Regions from separate parts of the Sporosarcina sp. USHLN248 genome, predicted to be linked through region 2. Evidence: riboswitches for the same ligand, from Rfam matches in the RefSeq annotation. Region 2 holds a riboswitch; the other holds the start of a gene.
What was found. Region 2 has a riboswitch for lysine ahead of dapA (4-hydroxy-tetrahydrodipicolinate synthase). Riboswitches for the same ligand answer to the same signal wherever they lie in the genome.
Positions count from the first base shown of each region.

Region 1: another riboswitch for lysine. It lies ahead of WFH04_RS11780 (Na+/H+ antiporter NhaC family protein); the one in region 2 lies ahead of dapA (4-hydroxy-tetrahydrodipicolinate synthase).

Region 1 is NZ_JBBCZC010000026.1:42,449-51,443, reverse strand. It holds gene sufB (Fe-S cluster assembly protein SufB) at 1-151, shown strand, start outside; gene WFH04_RS11805 (2,3-butanediol dehydrogenase) at 579-1,628, shown strand; gene WFH04_RS11800 (DUF72 domain-containing protein) at 2,172-3,032, shown strand; gene WFH04_RS11795 (sulfite exporter TauE/SafE family protein) at 3,035-3,859, shown strand; gene WFH04_RS11790 (bifunctional metallophosphatase/5'-nucleotidase) at 3,856-5,244, shown strand; gene yunB (sporulation protein YunB) at 5,320-6,111, shown strand; lysine riboswitch at 6,155-6,335, shown strand; gene WFH04_RS11780 (Na+/H+ antiporter NhaC family protein) at 6,476-8,059, shown strand; gene WFH04_RS11775 (sodium-dependent transporter) at 8,291-8,995, shown strand, end outside.
Region 2 is NZ_JBBCZC010000051.1:416-9,410, forward strand. It holds gene WFH04_RS16030 (hypothetical protein) at 56-313, shown strand; gene dapA (4-hydroxy-tetrahydrodipicolinate synthase) at 440-1,324, opposite strand; lysine riboswitch at 1,454-1,632, opposite strand; gene WFH04_RS16040 (DUF4256 domain-containing protein) at 1,978-2,544, shown strand; gene modA (molybdate ABC transporter substrate-binding protein) at 2,776-3,597, shown strand; gene modB (molybdate ABC transporter permease subunit) at 3,633-4,322, shown strand; gene WFH04_RS16055 (ABC transporter ATP-binding protein) at 4,335-5,006, shown strand; gene WFH04_RS16060 (BlaI/MecI/CopY family transcriptional regulator) at 5,473-5,889, shown strand; gene WFH04_RS16065 (M56 family metallopeptidase) at 5,893-6,750, shown strand; gene WFH04_RS16070 (DsbA family protein) at 6,804-7,442, shown strand; gene WFH04_RS16075 (disulfide oxidoreductase) at 7,435-7,842, shown strand; gene fosM (FosM family fosfomycin resistance protein) at 7,949-8,368, shown strand; gene WFH04_RS16085 (DMT family transporter) at 8,381-8,995, opposite strand, start outside.

The sequences.
Region 1 (8,995 bases), on a different contig from region 2:
CTATTTGATGAGCCGCGGTATTCCTGAGCTTGAGGCGACAGAAATGATCGTCATGGGCTTCATCGAGCCATTCACGAAAGAATTGCCAATGGAATATGCAGTTGAAATGAACCGTTTGATCAAGTTCGAAATGGAAGGTTCAATCGGTTAATAAAGAAACCCTCACAATTGCTTGATACAGAGAAAACAGTAAATAATACGACATTTGGGGACACCATTCGCATATGAAATGGTGTCCCCGTTTTATTTTCACTGTTCATGACATTTTCAGCCTTACGATTGATGAGTGAATAACCTCTCATAAATAAAAATGCATTTGCTTATTGCATTGTTTCTGGATTCGTATTCAAAATCATCGTACCCTGCATCCACTTCAAAATTATATTGTACTTCATTCACTGTAAGAAATTACGATTCGTTTCCATATAAAAGACTACTTACCTAATTCTATGTTTTGACGAAGTTATAGTTTAAATGATATAATTATATTGAATTAAAGGTAATTTATTTTAATTCTTCTATTTCCGTTTTAGATACATCGCAGTAGATTTTTCATCAAAAATAGGAGGTATGAAGTTATGAAAGCAGCAGTTTGGTATGGCGAAAAAGATATCCGTGTGGAAGAACGGGAACTGAAGCCATTGCAAGACAATGAGGTGACAGTACGTGTAGCATGGGCAGGTATTTGTGGCTCTGACTTACATGAATATCAAGAAGGTCCAGTATTTATTCCAGTCAATGAACCTCATCCGTTAACTGGACAACAAGCACCACTTACAATGGGACATGAATTTGCCGGCGTCGTTGAAAAAGTCGGGAAAGATGTAACCTCGATTAAGGTTGGCGATCGTGTAGCGATTAATCCTATGTATACGTTCGGCAATAAACATGAAGATGTGGATGCTTATGACGGTTTCCAATTTATCGGCTTAGGGTCAGATGGTGGATTTGCAAAGTATGTAAACGCAGGTGAAAACTTTATTTATAAATTGCCGGAAGGTATGACATTGCAGGATGGTGCATTAGTTGAACCGACAGCGGTTGCTGTACAAGCAGTTAAAGAAGGAAATATGCAATTCGGTGATACAGTAGCAGTTTTTGGTGCTGGTCCGATTGGATTGTTAACAATCATTGCAGCTAAAGCAGCGGGGGCAAGCAAAATCTTTGCATTTGATTTGTCGGAAGAACGTTTAGAGAAAGCTAAAGAGCTTGGCGCTACACATGTTTTCAATTCAGGGAAAGTGGATCCTGTACAAGCTGTTAAAGACGTTGTGCCTGATGGCGTGGATGTGTCCTTTGAAGTTGCAGGTGTTGCACCGACTTTCAAACAAGCAATTGACGCAACGCGTGCTCGGGGTACGATGGTTATTGTATCAATCTTCGCTCGTCCAATTGAATGGAATCCGATGCAATTAACGAATACTGGTGTTAAAGTAACTTCGACCATTGCCTATACACGAACTACATTCCAACAAACAGTTGATTTGATCGGTACAGGCCAATTAAAACCACAAGGCGTTATCACTTCTCAAATTGAATTGGATGATATTGTGGACAAAGGCTTTGAGGCTTTGACGAATGATAAAACGCAAGCGAAAATTTTAGTAAAATTAAGCGGAGAAATGTAACACTCTTTGATTATTAGTGAGGCAGCCATTTTATGGCTGCCTCAGCTTGTTGACAAACGCTCGCATACTGCGTTGCTCGTCTCGCTCGTCCCCTCATGAACCTAAGTTCTATTCGGGTCTTCGCTCGACTTCGCGCCTTGTCTGACAAGCGTTTTCAAGCCAAGCTGGGCAAACACCTATCTCATGACTACAAACCTTAAAAGAACTGTAGACAAAGTAAAAAGATACTTTGTCTACAGTCTGAGGCAGCCATTTTATGGCTGCCTCTTTCGTTTGTACATATAACCCCCAAGTCCGTGCTCCGTTCCCAAAGTAAATTGTCCCGAGTTCATATAGAAGGTAACTCCACGTCCAATGTGAATCTTTCGCTCTCAAAGTAAGATGCTCTGCTACAGAATGCGAATCCTCCCGCGCTGAAAGGTCAAGTTCCGCCCTCAAATTAGCATCCCATATCTGTATGAGATAGATGCAAAATGGCGGAATCGCCTCTTGGACATATGATATGATGAAAATATTCATCTATGAACGGAAAAGAGGGATACTTTGATTTACATTGGATTGACAGGTTGGGGCGACCATCCGGACGTTTACTCACCGACCTCCAAGAAAAATGAAAAATTGATAGATTATAGCTCCCACTTTCCAATCGTTGAGTTAGACGCATCTTTTTACGCTATTCAACCTGAGCGTAATATCCGAAAATGGATTGATGAAACGCCTGATAACTTTAAATTTATCGTGAAAGCTTATCAAGGAATGACAGGACATCAGCGAGGAAAGTTACTGTATGATACTGCCGAAGAAATGTTTCAGCTGTTTAAGCTTTCTATCGAACCGATGCGAGCAGCCGGAAAGCTATCTATGATTTTAGTTCAGTTCCCACCTTGGTTTGATTGCAAACGGGAAAATGTAGAGCAGATCAGATACATTCGAAGACAACTGGAAGGGTACGATGTAGCAATCGAGTTTCGCCATCAATCATGGTACGATTCACCTATGCAGGAAAAAACACTTTCCTTTCTGAAGGATTTGGATTTTATTCATACTGTTTGCGATGAGCCGCAAGCTGGTGAGGGCAGTGTCCCACTTATAGCTAAAACAACGCGCAATGATAAAGTATTTATTCGTTTGCACGGTAGGAATGTGAATGGCTGGCGCAATACAACAGGAGATAATGAAGCTTGGCGCAGAGTCAGGTATTTGTATAATTACTCAGACAGTGAATTGATGGAAATTCGTCAAGTTGTTCATCAATTAAAAAACGAATCGAAAGATGTATTTGTCATTTTCAATAATAATTCTGGTGGCCATGCAGCTGAGAACGCCAAACGTTTTCAAAAAATGATGGGCATTAACTTCCAGTCACTTGCACCTAAGCAGCTTGACTTTTTTGAGGAGGAATAAGAATGGCGTATCTTTTATTGGCATTGATCGGTGCAATATCAGGTGTTATGGGGTCAATCGTAGGGCTTGGCGGAGGAACAATCTTAGTGCCGCTAACACTATTAGTTGGAATTGACCTAGGCTTAATACCGGGAATTACTCCTCAAGTTGTCGTCGGTATTTCTGTCATTATGATGATTTTCAATGGACTCTCCTCAACGTTATCGCATATGAAAGTGAAGACGGTCGATTATCGTACTGGCTGGATTTTTTTTGCGGGGTCCATTCCGGGCACTTTAATCGGTGCATTTGTGAATAAAGGGCTTGATTTGCCATCTTTCAATTTGTATTTTGGAATATTGCTTATATTGCTTTCGATATTATTATTAGCTCGAAAATATATGAAGCCGATAAATTGGTTTGTCGATCATGGAAAGAAGCAGGAATTCATTGATCACAATGGAAAGACCTATATTTATGGCTATCCAGTTTGGTTTGCGCTCATCCTTTCATTTGCAATCGGATTTTCATCAGGATTGTTCGGGATCGGTGGCGGAACGATGATTGTTCCAGCGATGATCCTCCTGTTTTTATTTCCACCCCACGTGGCTGTTGGAACATCGATGTTCATCGTATTTCTCTCGGCAATCGTCAACTCGATCACTCATATTTCGTTAGGTCATGTAAACTGGCTTTACGCTTTGCCTGTCATACCTGGCGCGTATATCGGGGGGACTATCGGTACAATGCTGAATAAAAAAATGAACTCAGATACGTTAGTTCTCTTATTGCGGATCATGCTCTTGTTATTCGGAATACGGTCTATTTTTGAAGGGATTTGGGGATGAATATGCAAAAAAAGATGGAAACGATATATTTTTACCATACAAATGATATTCATAGTCATTTTGATACTTGGCCGCAAATTAGCAGATATCTAATATCAAAACGAGCCGAGCATAAAGAACGTGAAGAAACTTGCCTCGTTTTTGACATAGGCGATCACGTAGACCGTTCTCACCCCTTCACGGACGGAACAGCTGGCAAGGGGAATGTTGCATTGCTGAACAGTGCTGGCTATGACGCGATTACAATCGGAAATAATGAAGGCATTACGATGTCGAAAAAAGCATTGAATACGTTATATGAAGGTGCTAATTTTGATGTTATTATTTGCAATTTATTTGAAACCGATGATTCAACTCCAAAATGGATGAAGCCCTATGAAATCTATACGACTGTTACCGGTTTAAAGATAGGCGTTATTGGTGCTACTGCGCAATATAAGGAATTTTACGCGAAGCTTGATTGGAGGATTGTGGAGCCGCGTGAAGCCCTACAGAAAATTGCAAAATCGATTCGTCCGCAAGTAGATATGATCGTCTGTCTTTCCCATTTAGGCATCCATGAAGACCGATTGCTTGCGGCAGAATGCAAAGAAATCGATGTTATTTTCGGAGCGCACACTCATCATCTGTTAATGGAAGGAGAGTGCGTAGACTCAACACTGTTAGCTGCTACGGGCAAATTTGGACAGTATGTAGGAAAGGTTGTTGTACAGTTCGACATCGATTCGGGACGTATTGCAAATAAACATGCAACGATCATTCCGGCAAGTGAACTTGAGAGTGAGGAGGCGGACGTTGAAAGGGTCAATCGATTAATTGAAGACGGCAAACAATCGATGGATGAGAAGGTGTTTTACAATCCATTTCCGTTGAAGAATGATCTGTTTAAAGAAAGCCCGCTGTCATCGTTCTTCGGTAAATCATTAATCGCCTATACAGATGCTGATTGTGCTCTTTTTAATGGGGGACTCTTTTTAGGTGGTTTGGAGCAAGGATGGGTGACAAAAGCAGATTTGCATGCATTGCTGCCCCATCCGATCAATCTTTGTGTCGTTCAACTAAAAGGAACGGAGCTTTTGGAAATCATCCGTCTCTCAAAGAATGAAGAATGGCCGAAAACAGAAATTAAAGGGCTTGGCTTTAGAGGGACTTTAATGGGCGCGCTTATATTTGCAAACCTTCATGAGACGGAATCAGGACAGTTGTTCGCGGGTCAGAAGGAAGTTCTTCCTGAAACGAATATTTCATTAGCAACCTTAGATATGTTTACTTTCGGATTTTTCTTTCCAACTTTAAAAGATGCAGAAAAAGACTATATTATGCCGGAATTCATACGTGATGTGCTTGGATGGTATGGAAAAGAAACCTTTGCCGGTACGCTGTAAAAAATCCTTTTGTAGATGGCAATAGATAGTATGAACGGGGCCCCTCCTGCATAATGTGAAGCAGGAGGGATCAGTTTGAAATTTCATGGTCAAGTCCCTCGAAAATATTATAGAGGAAGACGTAAACCGAAACGTAAATGGTTCCCGATTTTAATTCCTGCATTTTTAATAACAATCGCTCTCTTTTTTTACTATGTTAATTCAAAATTGACGCCAATATACTTGCTATATGCGGAAGTCCAAACTGAAAGGATCGCGGCACATGTCATTTCTCAAGCAAATAAATCGAGGTCGACAGAGCTTTATAATGCAAATGAAATTATAGAAATTGTTCCAAATGATTCACCGGGAATGGTTGTCAACACGATTAATACCGATATTATTAATAAGTCGATGTCAGAGTTGCAAAGCCTTGTGGAGGCTCATTTGGCATCAGCTGAAAGCGGCAATTTGGAAATGCTGCCTATTAGCGAAAACATAGAGTATGATCCAAAAGCTATGGAAAGCCAAGGAGGAATTGTTTATTTCGTTCCGATGGGGCAGGCGTTGAATCTTCCTATATTGGGGAATTTAGGGCCGAAAATTCCAATTCGTTTTCATGTAATTGGGGAAGTCCAGACAGAAGTTGTAACGGATATTGAAGAGTTTGGCATTAACAATGCTTTAGTAAAGGTGGATGTTGTTGTAAAAGTGAACGTACAAATCATTGTACCGCTTGCGACACGTAAAAGTGTTGTGGAAAAAAGGATTCCAATGGCAATTGGATTAATCCAAAGCCCAATTCCTCAAATTTATAATAGAGGGGATGTCAGTCCTCCACAAGTAGAGGTGCCCTTCCCACTGACAGGCACACAAGGAAGCCCTTGAAAAAAGTTCGATTTCCTGTTAGTCTTAATAGAAAGAGGAACACCGATTAGGTAGAGGTTGCAATGCTTAAGAGTACCAAACGAGAGACGGCATCGATGACCGTTTGGGAAAGGAAGTTTTGCCGAAGTGTGAAATGGCTTGCCAAGCCTTTCATAGCTGGGGTCATTCCGAATAGGGATGGCACTGTCACACATTGTTGAGATGTGTGATGAGCTACAGATCGTGCGTTAGATAAAGAGAGCTCAATTATCTTACAAACGAAACGTAGAATAAGCCGACACCTATGACACATAAAGTGTAATAGGTGTCGGTTTTATTTTTTCCCCTCTATGTTCTTCAATTCATAAAGTTGGAGGAAATGAATATGATAGGCACATGGGTATCAATATTACCACCATTAATCGCAATCGCCATGGTGCTGCTAACGAAAAGGGTCTTGTTATCACTTGGATCCGGAATTGTAGCAGCGGCATTATTAGTTTCATCTTTTTCGCCATTGGAAACTGTGAAATCGATCTGGACAGGAATGACAGCATCATTCTGGTCAGAAGGCGCTTTGAATACGTATAATATTTTCATAATGATTTTCATTCTTTTATTAGGGATACTTACAGCGTTTGTCAGCTTGTCAGGCGGCAGCAGGGCATTTGCGGAATGGGCCATACGCCGCATTAAGACAAAGCGCGGTGCAAAGCTACTAACGGTTTTCATCGGCATTATAATTTTCGTAGACGATTATTTTAATTCATTGGCTGTAGGTCAGATTGCAAGACCTATTACGGATCAACATCGCATATCGCGTGCGAAATTGGCCTATTTCATCGATTCGACCTCTGCCCCAATTTGCGTAATTTCACCTATTTCAAGCTGGGGCGCATTTTTGATCGGGCAGTTAGCGTTAATTTTTGGAACGAGTGCAGCCATTACGTATTCTCCATTGTCTGCATTTTTAATGATGGCTCCCATGAATTTCTACGTGATCGCCACTCTGTCTATGGTATTTTTCTTTGCATGGACGAATATTGATTTCTTTGCAATGAAAAAGCACGAAGATCGTGCAGAGCAAACAGGTGAATTATTCGATCCTGAAAAGGATATTCCAGGTCAATTGAAAGAGGATTTTCCTGTTCATTCTTATGGCCGGGTACGAGATTTGATTGCTCCAATTGTGGCGCTTGTTATTTTTACATTGGGCATGATGGTGTGGACCGGTTATCGTGCAGGAGGGTCTGCAAGCATTTGGTCTATTTTTGAAAATACGGACGTACCATTGTCCTTAGTGACGGGGGGGATTGTCGGTACAGTATTAGCAGGAAGTCTTTATATCGCACAAATGAAACAGAACGAGACGGCTTCATTTTCATTAATTGGGAAAGCGATCGTTAGTGGTTTAAAAGCAATGCTACCAGCAGTATTAATTTTGATTTTTGCGTGGGGATTAACTGATTTGATCGATGTGCTTGAGACAGGTCTTTACCTCTCAGGCGTTGTAGAAAAATCTAGTATTCCTGTCCACTTCTTGCCGCTTATTATGTTTATCTTAGCCGGCCTGATGGCATTCTCAACTGGCACTTCTTGGGGTTCGTTTGGTATTTTGCTGCCGATAGCAGGAACGATTATGATCAATGCAGAACCAGAGCTTCTACTACCAGCACTTTCAGCAGTATTGGCAGGGGCGGTATTCGGAGATCACTGTTCTCCTATTTCAGATACGACGATTCTCTCTTCTACAGGCGCTGGTTCCAATCATATGGATCACGTAGCGACTCAGTTGCCTTATGCTTTAATAGCGGCAATCATATCCTGCATTGGTTATTTGACTTTAGGGTTAACTGGTTCCATTTGGGTAGGGCTTGTCGTAGTAGTAGTGATCATGGCATTATTATTTACTATAATAGTATCTAAAAAGAATAAAACAGAGTATAAGGTGAAATCCTTCATAGAATAAACAGAAACAGCTGTCTCATATGTTGATCTAATCGACTATGAGGCAGTTTTTTTACCCGAAAATGGCAGCGTTTGTACAATCTTTAGACCTAATAGAAGTAGTTAAAAAGATTCTTACTATACTAAAAACACTTTGACATTAGTAGGATGGACATTTATACTAACTGTAGGATTGCAATAATCTGAATTTACTTACACGTTAGATGCAGAAAAAAGAAAGGGGAGATCTAAAATGGAAGGACGTTCTCAATGGGGAACACGCGCCGGATTTATTATGGCAGCAGTGGGGTCTGCTGTCGGTTTGGGGAATATCTGGCGTTTTCCGTATGTTGCGTATGAAAATGGCGGCGGAGCATTTTTTATTCCGTACTTATTTGCTCTGTTAACAGCGGGAATACCAATTTTGATCATGGAGTTTACGATTGGTCATAAGTATCGTGGGTCTGCACCGTTGTCATTCTTCCGGATGAAGGGGAAAAAAGCGGAATGGATCGGTTGGTGGGGGATTTTTGTATCTTTTGTCATCTCTACTTATTATGCAGTTATAATCGCCTGGGCGATGAAGTATACGATTTACTCGTTTAATTTATCATGGGGGAGCGATACCGAAGGATTCTTATTTGGAAGCGTACTGAACATTGCCGACAATCCTGGGGAAGTTGGCGGTTTCGTCCCTGGTGTACTGTGGCCGCTGTTATTAGTATGGGCGCTCACATTTGTTATTCTGTTAGCAGGTGTCAAAAGAGGAATCGAGTTGGCGAACAGAATATTTATCCCGACATTGATTGTTGTATTCCTCTTAGTTGTCATAAGAGCGGTTACATTGGATGGGGCAGTATTGGGGCTTGAGGCATTCTTTAAACCGGACTTGAGCAAATTGACCAGTCCTACCGTTTGGGTTGCAGCTTACGGTCATATTTTCTTCAGTCTATCGATC
Region 2 (8,995 bases):
ACACCATTTCATACATAAGATGTTGTATGTTCAATTGAAATGAGGTGACAACACGATGTCAATCCAACGTTACCACGACTTATGTACACGGCATGTCGGAAGAGCAGTAGTTATTGGGACCCACGATGGAAGGGTGCATAGGGGGATCATTCAAGGTGTTAGAAATAATAAGGTCTATTTGCAACCAATAGGTCGTCGGAGGGACTTGGGCGGTTTTGGATATGGATTTGGATTTGGCCGAGGTGCTGCCTTCGCCATTGGCATTGCATTAGGATCCATTGCAACATTTGCCTTGCTGCCATTTTGGTGGTAATCAAAACGGTTATTAGCGTAATGAGTGGATAGCAAGGTGGTAGTTACATGAAGCATTTCAATGAATGAAAATAGAACCTGCGAGCAATTTCGCAGGTTCTATTTTATGTTAGCGAATGAATCTATATCAAATCTTTACTTCAGCATGCAGGGATAATGTGCTTTGCAGTGAGTGCAGCTGTTCATCGTTCAACGGAATCATCGGCAAACGGACACCACCGACGGGAATTCCTTTCAGATTTAATGCCGTTTTTACAGCGGAAGGATTCGGAACAGCAAAAAGGGCTTTCATAATCGGAAGCAGTTTACGGTGATCGTTGGCGGCAGCTCGAGCATTGCCTCTCTTGAATTTCCCGATCATCGTTTGCATTTCGTTTCCAATAATATGGGCTGCGACTGAAACGACCCCTGTTCCACCGATGGACAATATCGGGAGGGTCAGACCGTCGTCTCCGCTATATAAGGAAAAACCTTCTGGCGTTTGTTCAATGATTTCCGCCATAGCATCCAAATCGCCGCTTGCTTCTTTGATTGCAACGATATTTGGTATTTCAGAAAGGCGGACGATTGTTTCAACGGACATGTTTACGACGCTACGCCCAGGGATATTGTACAGCATAATCGGTAAGGAAGTGGCTGATGCAATCGTTTTAAAATGTGCGTACATGCCTACCTGGCTTGGCTTGTTATAATATGGCACAACAAGCATGATGCCATCAACACCAACATCCTCAGCAAGCATTGTGAGCTCAACCGATTCACGTGTGTTATTCGAACCTGTTCCCGCAATGACCGGAACTCTACCGTTCACCACTTCAACTGTAAACCTGAACAATTTGACTTTTTCTTCGTTTGACAACGTAGGGGATTCTCCTGTCGTCCCTGCTACAACCAATCCATCAGATCCATTGGAAATTAGATGATTAATCAAGTTTCGTGTTGCTGCAAAATCAATTTCACCATTTTCATCAAATGGAGTTACCATTGCTGTTACGATTTGTCCGAAATTCATTGTTTCTCCACATCCTGTCTTTTATTTTGGAAAATAAAATAGAGGGAGAAGGGCAATTGCAAAAAAGAAAACAAAAAGCAACAACGAGGGATCGTTGTTGCTTGAAATAATAAAATAAATTATTTCTTTGCATAAGATAGCCCTCCATATAGTTTCCTATATGACAATCCTGGACTTATTCAACCCAGAACCAGCTTCGAGATAAATGAGAATCTCTCCACTTCGGCAAATTCCCCTTTCCACAATCTTCATAGGATCTCATTATCCTCTGATTGTGTACTGATGGTCTTTGCGCCTCTATCCTTACTTCAATACTTGCGAAATAAGTTAATATATTAAATTATATAAGACTTTACATGTAATCCGATACAATTGCAAGTAAAACGTGAAAATAAAGTGAATTGCCTTGTCCTTGAAACGGCTTTATGGGGTTGTGTCAACGCAAGAGAAAATATTGGTTGGGGCAATTCATGATGATGAGTTTTTGTAAGCTAAGGAATTTAAAATAGTCTATTAGAATTCATTTTGTAAATCAGTTGATTAGTTCGGTTACTAATTTGCATTTTGTACTATTAGGAAAGGATTTGTCTAAAAGAATTTCTTATGGTAAAAGTAATATAAGTTTATGCCGGAAACGGGGAGGAAATGAACGTATGGCAACTGTTAAAAAAGAGCTATCTATGGAGCAACGTGAAGAATTGCTTGAAACATTGAAAGCCCGCTTTGAGAAGAACATGCACCGTCACGAAGGGCTTGAATGGGAAAAAGTTCAAGCGAAGTTGGACGAGCAAGATGAGAAACTATGGTCTCTCAATGAAATGGAAACGACGGGTGGAGAACCGGACGTTGTTGGATATGACGAACAAAAGGACGAATTTATTTTCTATGATTGCTCTCCTGAAACTCCTAAAGGACGCAGAAGCGTTTGCTACGATCGCGAAGCATTGGAATCAAGGAAAAATCATAAGCCAGAAAACAGTGTAATCGATATGGCAACGGCTATGGGGATCGAATTATTGACGGAAGAACAATATCGTGCATTACAGCAACTTGAAAATGTCGACTTGAAAACATCGAGCTGGGTGCAAACACCTCCTGCTATTAGAGAGCTTGGCGGGGCCATTTTTTGTGATTACCGCTACGGGCAAGTCTTCGTCTATCACAACGGCGCTTCATCTTACTATTCATCCAGAGGATTTCGCGGCTCGTTAAGAGTATAGGAACTATACAGCTGTATAGTAGATGAGAAATTAGGGTTTTCCTTTATTTAATGCTTTATAAATATTGAAACAATCCTTCTCCCAACCAAGGGAAATGGATTGTTTTTACTTGTTTCCAATGCTTTGTTGTATGGACGTAAGTTGACCCTCTTTTATGCTCTCTCTATAATTGCATATAAGTAGTTATAATAGATCTATTTCGTTATAACAAATGAGAGGGGTGGAGAAAACATGAAAAAAATCGCCTATCTCTTTCTCCTATTATGCATAATATTCATTCCGTATGGTTGTACAAGCAGCAACGAAGCAAAAGAGAGTGGATTAATAGCCAAACAATCGGCAACAAAATCCACTGTAGATGAAAATAATGTAGAGCTGATGATTTCTGCAGCGGCTAGTTTGACTGATACATTGAACGATTTAAAAGCAGGTTTTGAAAGTGAAAATGCGCATATTACGTTAACGTTCAACTTTGGCAGCTCCGGAAAATTAGTGCAGCAAATTGAAAACGGAGCCCCATCAGATATTTTCTTATCCGCAAGTAAAAAAGATATGGATACTTTACAAGACAAAAAGCTAATTGTAGATGAGACGCGTGTTGATTTTGCAGAAAATCAATTGGTGCTTATTGCGAATAAGGATACAGATACATCGGTAGCTTCATTTGAAGAGATTGACCCATCCGCGATTGGGCATTTTGCAATTGGAGAGCCTGAAAGCGTGCCGGTAGGCCGCTATACAAAAGAAGTATTAGAGCATTTGGATTTGTGGGATCCTCTTCAAACCAAGCTTGTGTTAGGATCGGATGTACGCCAAGTGTTAACCCATGTCGAGATGGGGAATGTCGATTTAGGCATCGTCTATTCGAGTGATGCAAAAATTTCAGATGATGTAAAAGTACTTGCGACGGCGAAACCTGAATGGCATGAGGCAATTGTGTATCCTATAGCAGTTGTGTCTGAATCGAAACACTTAGAAGAGGCGAAAGCCTTTATAGCGTACTTGACGAGCGATAAAGGGAAAGAAATATTAAAGAAATATGGCTTTAAGTAAGAAATACGGATCCGTGGATTGATAGGAGGATACGCGTGAACACAACCGACTACACACCTTTATTATTATCATTGAAAGTAGCGGGTATCTCGACTGTCATTGTTTTTCTTGCAGGGGTTTACTTTGCATATGTATTTGCCAAAAAGCGGTTTTTCGGGAAAAGCATTATTGAATCTTTATTTTTGCTTCCGCTTGTGCTTCCTCCGACAGTTGTTGGTTTCGGATTGCTTATTCTTTTCGGAAAAAAAGGGTGGATCGGCAGTTTTTTATTGGAATGGTTTGATTTGCAAATCGTTTTCACATGGATTGGTGCGGTAATCGCATCTGTTGTAGTTTCGTTTCCGTTAATGTATCAAAGCGCAAGCGCTGCCTTTGAAAATTTGGATAGCCGATTGGAAAATGCTGCGAGAACGATGGGATCCTCTGAGTGGCGGGTGTTTTGGACGGTTTCGTTTCCGCTTGCCTGGCCAGGACTTCTTGCAGGGTTGGTTCTTTCCTTCGCAAGAGGTCTCGGTGAGTTCGGAGCAACGCTAATGTTGGCGGGGTATATTCCTGGGAAGACGGATACGATACCGATGGCGATCTATTTTGCGGTCGAATCAGGTCAAATGGAGAAAGCTACGTTTTGGGTAGTCATTATTGTAGCACTTGGATTCAGCACAATTATGTGGCTGAATTGGTGGAGCCGAAGAAGCTTGCAACGTTTTAAAAACGAACACGTATAAGAAGGTGAGCAAATGTTAAACGTTCAGCTGAAGAAGAGGTTATCCCATTTTTTATTGGACGTTTCCTTCCAAGTGGAAAATGAAATATTTGTCCTTGTAGGGCCTTCGGGTTCGGGAAAAACAACGATTTTAAATGCCGTTGCAGGATTAACACAGATCGATGACGGCTCCATAACGTTAAATGGGCAGACGTATTGGAGTACTGGAAAAAAGCCTCTACCTCCGCAAAGACGAAATGTAGGATATTTATTTCAGGATTATGCTTTATTTCCACATATGACGGTTGAAAAGAACATCGGTTACGGCGTGAAGAAATCCGATCAAAAGGCTGCAGGATTAATTCAAGAAATGATTCAGGTGTTGGGAATTGAACATTTGAAGCAGAAATATCCCCATCAAATTTCGGGGGGAGAAAAGCAGCGGGTTGCATTAGCGCGAGCGCTCGCAACAGAACCGTCTGTTTTGTTATTGGATGAACCATTATCCGCCCTTGATCGGGAAACCCGGCTGGAATGCCAAAACGAGCTATTAAGAATTCATGCACTATGGAAAATCCCATTCATTATCGTTACGCATGATATGACGGAAGCTGAAAAGCTAGCGGATCGTATTTTGTATTTAGATAAAGGTGTCGTCCATAAAACGGTCGATAACTCGATGAATAAATGTGCAACTCAGTTTTAAAAAACCGCCACAATGGAAGCGTTTTTTTCTATGAAAATAAGATCGTTTTAGCGGCGATATATGATTATATATGTGTTTTCTGTGCATCGTTTTCATTGGAATTATTGAGTTTTGTAAATGATTTGCCCAGACTTGGATAAATCATAACCGCCTTACGCATTCATTTCCTTTTTGAGTGAATCGGATTGCAATTCTCCTTTTGATCCAATCATAAACGGTTTAGTTTGGATACCTTTAATCGTTGGGCAATTTCTTCAGTAGTAAAGGAAATTTCATCGTTCGTGTTTATTTTGCCTACCCTATTAAGCTGTTATCGTCTCTTGCCAAATCTAGTGTACCAAACGTTCAAGCTGCACGTTGCATCAGGCCAAGAGTGCTTAATCGACTCTATTTGCTTAATATGGATGATTTTTTATTGCATCATATTCTAATATACACTACAATTCGTAGTGTGGGGTGATACATATTGAGAGTTCGAAGTTTTAAACTGGATGAGAGCGGATTGACACGTTTTTTTGGACCGCTTGAAGCGAAAGTGATGGACATATTATGGGCGTCTTCCGGCGAGCTGACGATTAGAGAGGTGCAGCAAGTTCTTGAGCAGGAGAAATTAACGAATTTCAATACGGTGATGACAGTTATGAATCGGTTAGTTGAAAAGGGCGTTCTTCAAAAAAGGACAGAGGGCCGATCGTCTTTATTTAGACCAGTACAATCGAGAGTTGAGTTTCTGAATAAGCAGTCGAAGGAAATGACAAATGAGCTGATGGATGAATTCGGAAATGTTGTCGTTAGTCATATGTTGGACGCGCTTGAAGAGGCTGATGATGATCTCGTTGCAAAATTAGAGCATAAAATTCAACAATTGAAAAAAGGATTGTAACGTATGTCGAAACGTCACTCATCTTTTATTTTTGTCATGTCACTTGCTATAACAAGTATCATTTTGCTGCAAATGGGACTCTATGCAACGTCCATGGTTGCAGGTTGCGATATGAAATTCAACTTGATTTCCGTTTGTCATAGCTGGTTGAAAACAATTGGTCTATCTTCGATGAAATATATACTCGACGGCCTTGTTTTCTTTACATTGTCATTTTCACTTTGGAAAATTGGTGCACAATGGTTTCAAATGTCGAAGATGAAAAGGCGTTTACAGCAATATAAAGAGAGTAAGCTGTCAAAGGAATTCAATGAGCAATATGGCAACGAGAAAGACGAGATCGTTGTTCTTTCACATCCCGTTCCAATGGCATTTACGGTCGGTTTTATCCAGCCGAAAATAATAATCACAACAGGCTTGATTCATTTCTTGGATCGTGAAGAGTTGAATGCCGTAATGGCTCATGAAATGTACCATAAAGAAAATCGTGATCCGCTAAAAGTCTTTATACTATCTTTAAGCTCTTCGATAATGTGGTATCTTCCTATCCAAAAATGGTTTCATGAACATTATAAAGTAATAACTGAAGTATTGGCGGACGAGTTTGCGATTCGGCAACAAGGAACGTCTGTCAACTTGGGTAGTGCTCTGTTGAAGATGTTAAAATTAGGGCAGCATGAAAAAATGCCGTTTACGTATGTATCCTTTTCAGCTACGTCAGTAAATTATCGAATTGCATACATTTTAAACCCAGTCAATGGCGGAGAATCGAAATTCCCTAAACTATCGTATAAAAATTTAACGATATCCATTCTTATTTTTTGTTTCATTTGTAGTCTATTTATTTACGCACTTGCGTAAATTTTTTACATCATTACACTACACTTTGTAGTTTGAAGTTAGGAGAGGTTATTTTGTCAAAGAAATTATTTTGGTTTATTGGCATAATCGCTGTTTGTATCATCGGTATGATCGTGTTAGTAGATACTGAAAAAGAATCGGCCGTCATGGACTATGAGGGGCAACCGTTTTTAGGAGAGGCTTCTGCACCTGTCGAGATTGTTGAATTTGGAGATTATAAATGCCCTCACTGCAAAGAGTTTAATGATAATCTTCTTCCGATGATTCAGGAAGAATTGATAACTAGCGGAAAAGCGAAATTTTATTTTATGAACTATGCGTTTATGGGCCCGGATTCAACATCGGCAGCACAATTTGCTGAAACGGTTTACGAGCAGCTTGGCAATGAAGTATTTTGGGATTTCCACCATTTGCTGTTTGCAAACCAAACGACAAAATCGGGGGAGATGAACATTTTCACAGATGAATTGATGGAGACAGTGCTTTCTGAAGTAGCAAGTCCTGAAGAGACGGAGCAAGTAATGACCGCATATCGCGATGGAAAAGGGAAAGATGCTTTAAAGAAAGATATGAGTACTGCAAAGAGTTTAGGGATTTCTTCAACGCCATCCATCTATATTAACGGGAAGCTATTTGACGGAGGCACGATGAATGATTTCCTGGAAAGAGTGGAAGAGGCAAGTGGTGAATAAACCTCTTTTGTTTTCATGGATCACAGCCATTATTGCTGTTGCGGGAAGCTTGTTTTTTAGTGAACGAATGGGGTTTATCCCGTGTACTCTTTGCTGGTATCAGCGTATTTTAATGTACCCGCTTGCTGTTTTGTTAGGAATAGCTTTTTATCGGAATGATCGTGCTATTTATAAGTATGTGCTGCCATTGTCGATCATCGGCATGATTGTTTCAACTTATCATTATGCATTGCAAAAGCTGCCTACGCTACAGGAGTTCAGTGTTTGTACAAGTGGGGTTCCATGTTCAGGGCAATACATTAACTATTTGGGGTTTATCACAATTCCTTTTTTAGCGCTTATTGCATTTACAATGATTACCATTATGATGTTCATACTTAGGAAGCGAAAATCGCTTTAAAAGAAAAAGGTGACCTGTCTCTTTACGGATCACCTTTTTACTGTTCGAACTGAGATGCTATACTAAAAACGATTTTACTTCTTTACGAAAGGGTGGAGGGAAGGTCATGATTAAAGGACTTAATCACTTTTTATTTTCAGTCTCTAATTTAGAGAAATCGATTCGTTTTTATGAGGATGTTTTTGAAGCGAAATTGTTAGTGAAAGGCAGGACGACTGCTTATTTCGATCTGCATGGCATGTGGCTTGCCCTTAATGAAGAAAAGGACATTCCTCGCAATGAAATAAGCCAGTCCTATACACATATCGCTTTTTCGATTGATGAAGCGGAGTTTGATGAAGTATATGACAAACTTCAATCGTTAAACGTTGCAATTTTATCCGGTCGCCCAAGGGATGAAAAAGACAAAAAATCGATATACTTTACTGATTTGGACGGCCATAAATTTGAATTCCATACGGGGACTTTGCAAGATCGTTTAGAGTACTATCAAAAAGAAAAAACGCATATGGAGTTTTTTGAATAAATACAGTTCAATTCATTCCACGCTAGGTGTCTTTTTGGTTAACGCCATTAATAAAATCATGCCAATGATGCAGGCAGTGCCAATCCATTGCATAAATCCAAAAGGCTCATGTAACCAAAAGACTGTTGTCATTACCGCTGCTAAAGGCTCTAAGCTACTAAGCAGGCTCGTTTCTTTAGGTGAAAGACTTTGTAAGCTTTCTATATAGAAAAAGAACGCAAGCATCGTTCCGAAAATAATGACAAACCCTAAGTTTGCATAAGCGCCAATCGGTAATCTTGTAAAATCCATATGCCATGGCGGGTGGATAAAACTGAGTGCAAATCCTCCGATAATCATCGCCCATCCAACGATAACGAGAGAATCGTATTGGGATAGAAGAGGAACAGCATATAAAGTATAAAAAGCTAGTGCAACGGCAGAGAGAACTCCCCAAACGATAGCGGGTGCTGGAACAGAAAGCTCAGAGAGAGATCCATTCGTTAGTAAGAAAAAGCAACCGCATAAAGATAGCAAAACCGTAATGATATCTTGCCTCGAAAGAACTGTTTGTTTTCGTAAAATCATATAGAGGATAATGAGGACAGGGGCAAGGTATTGTAAAAGCGTCGCAACAGCGGCATTGCC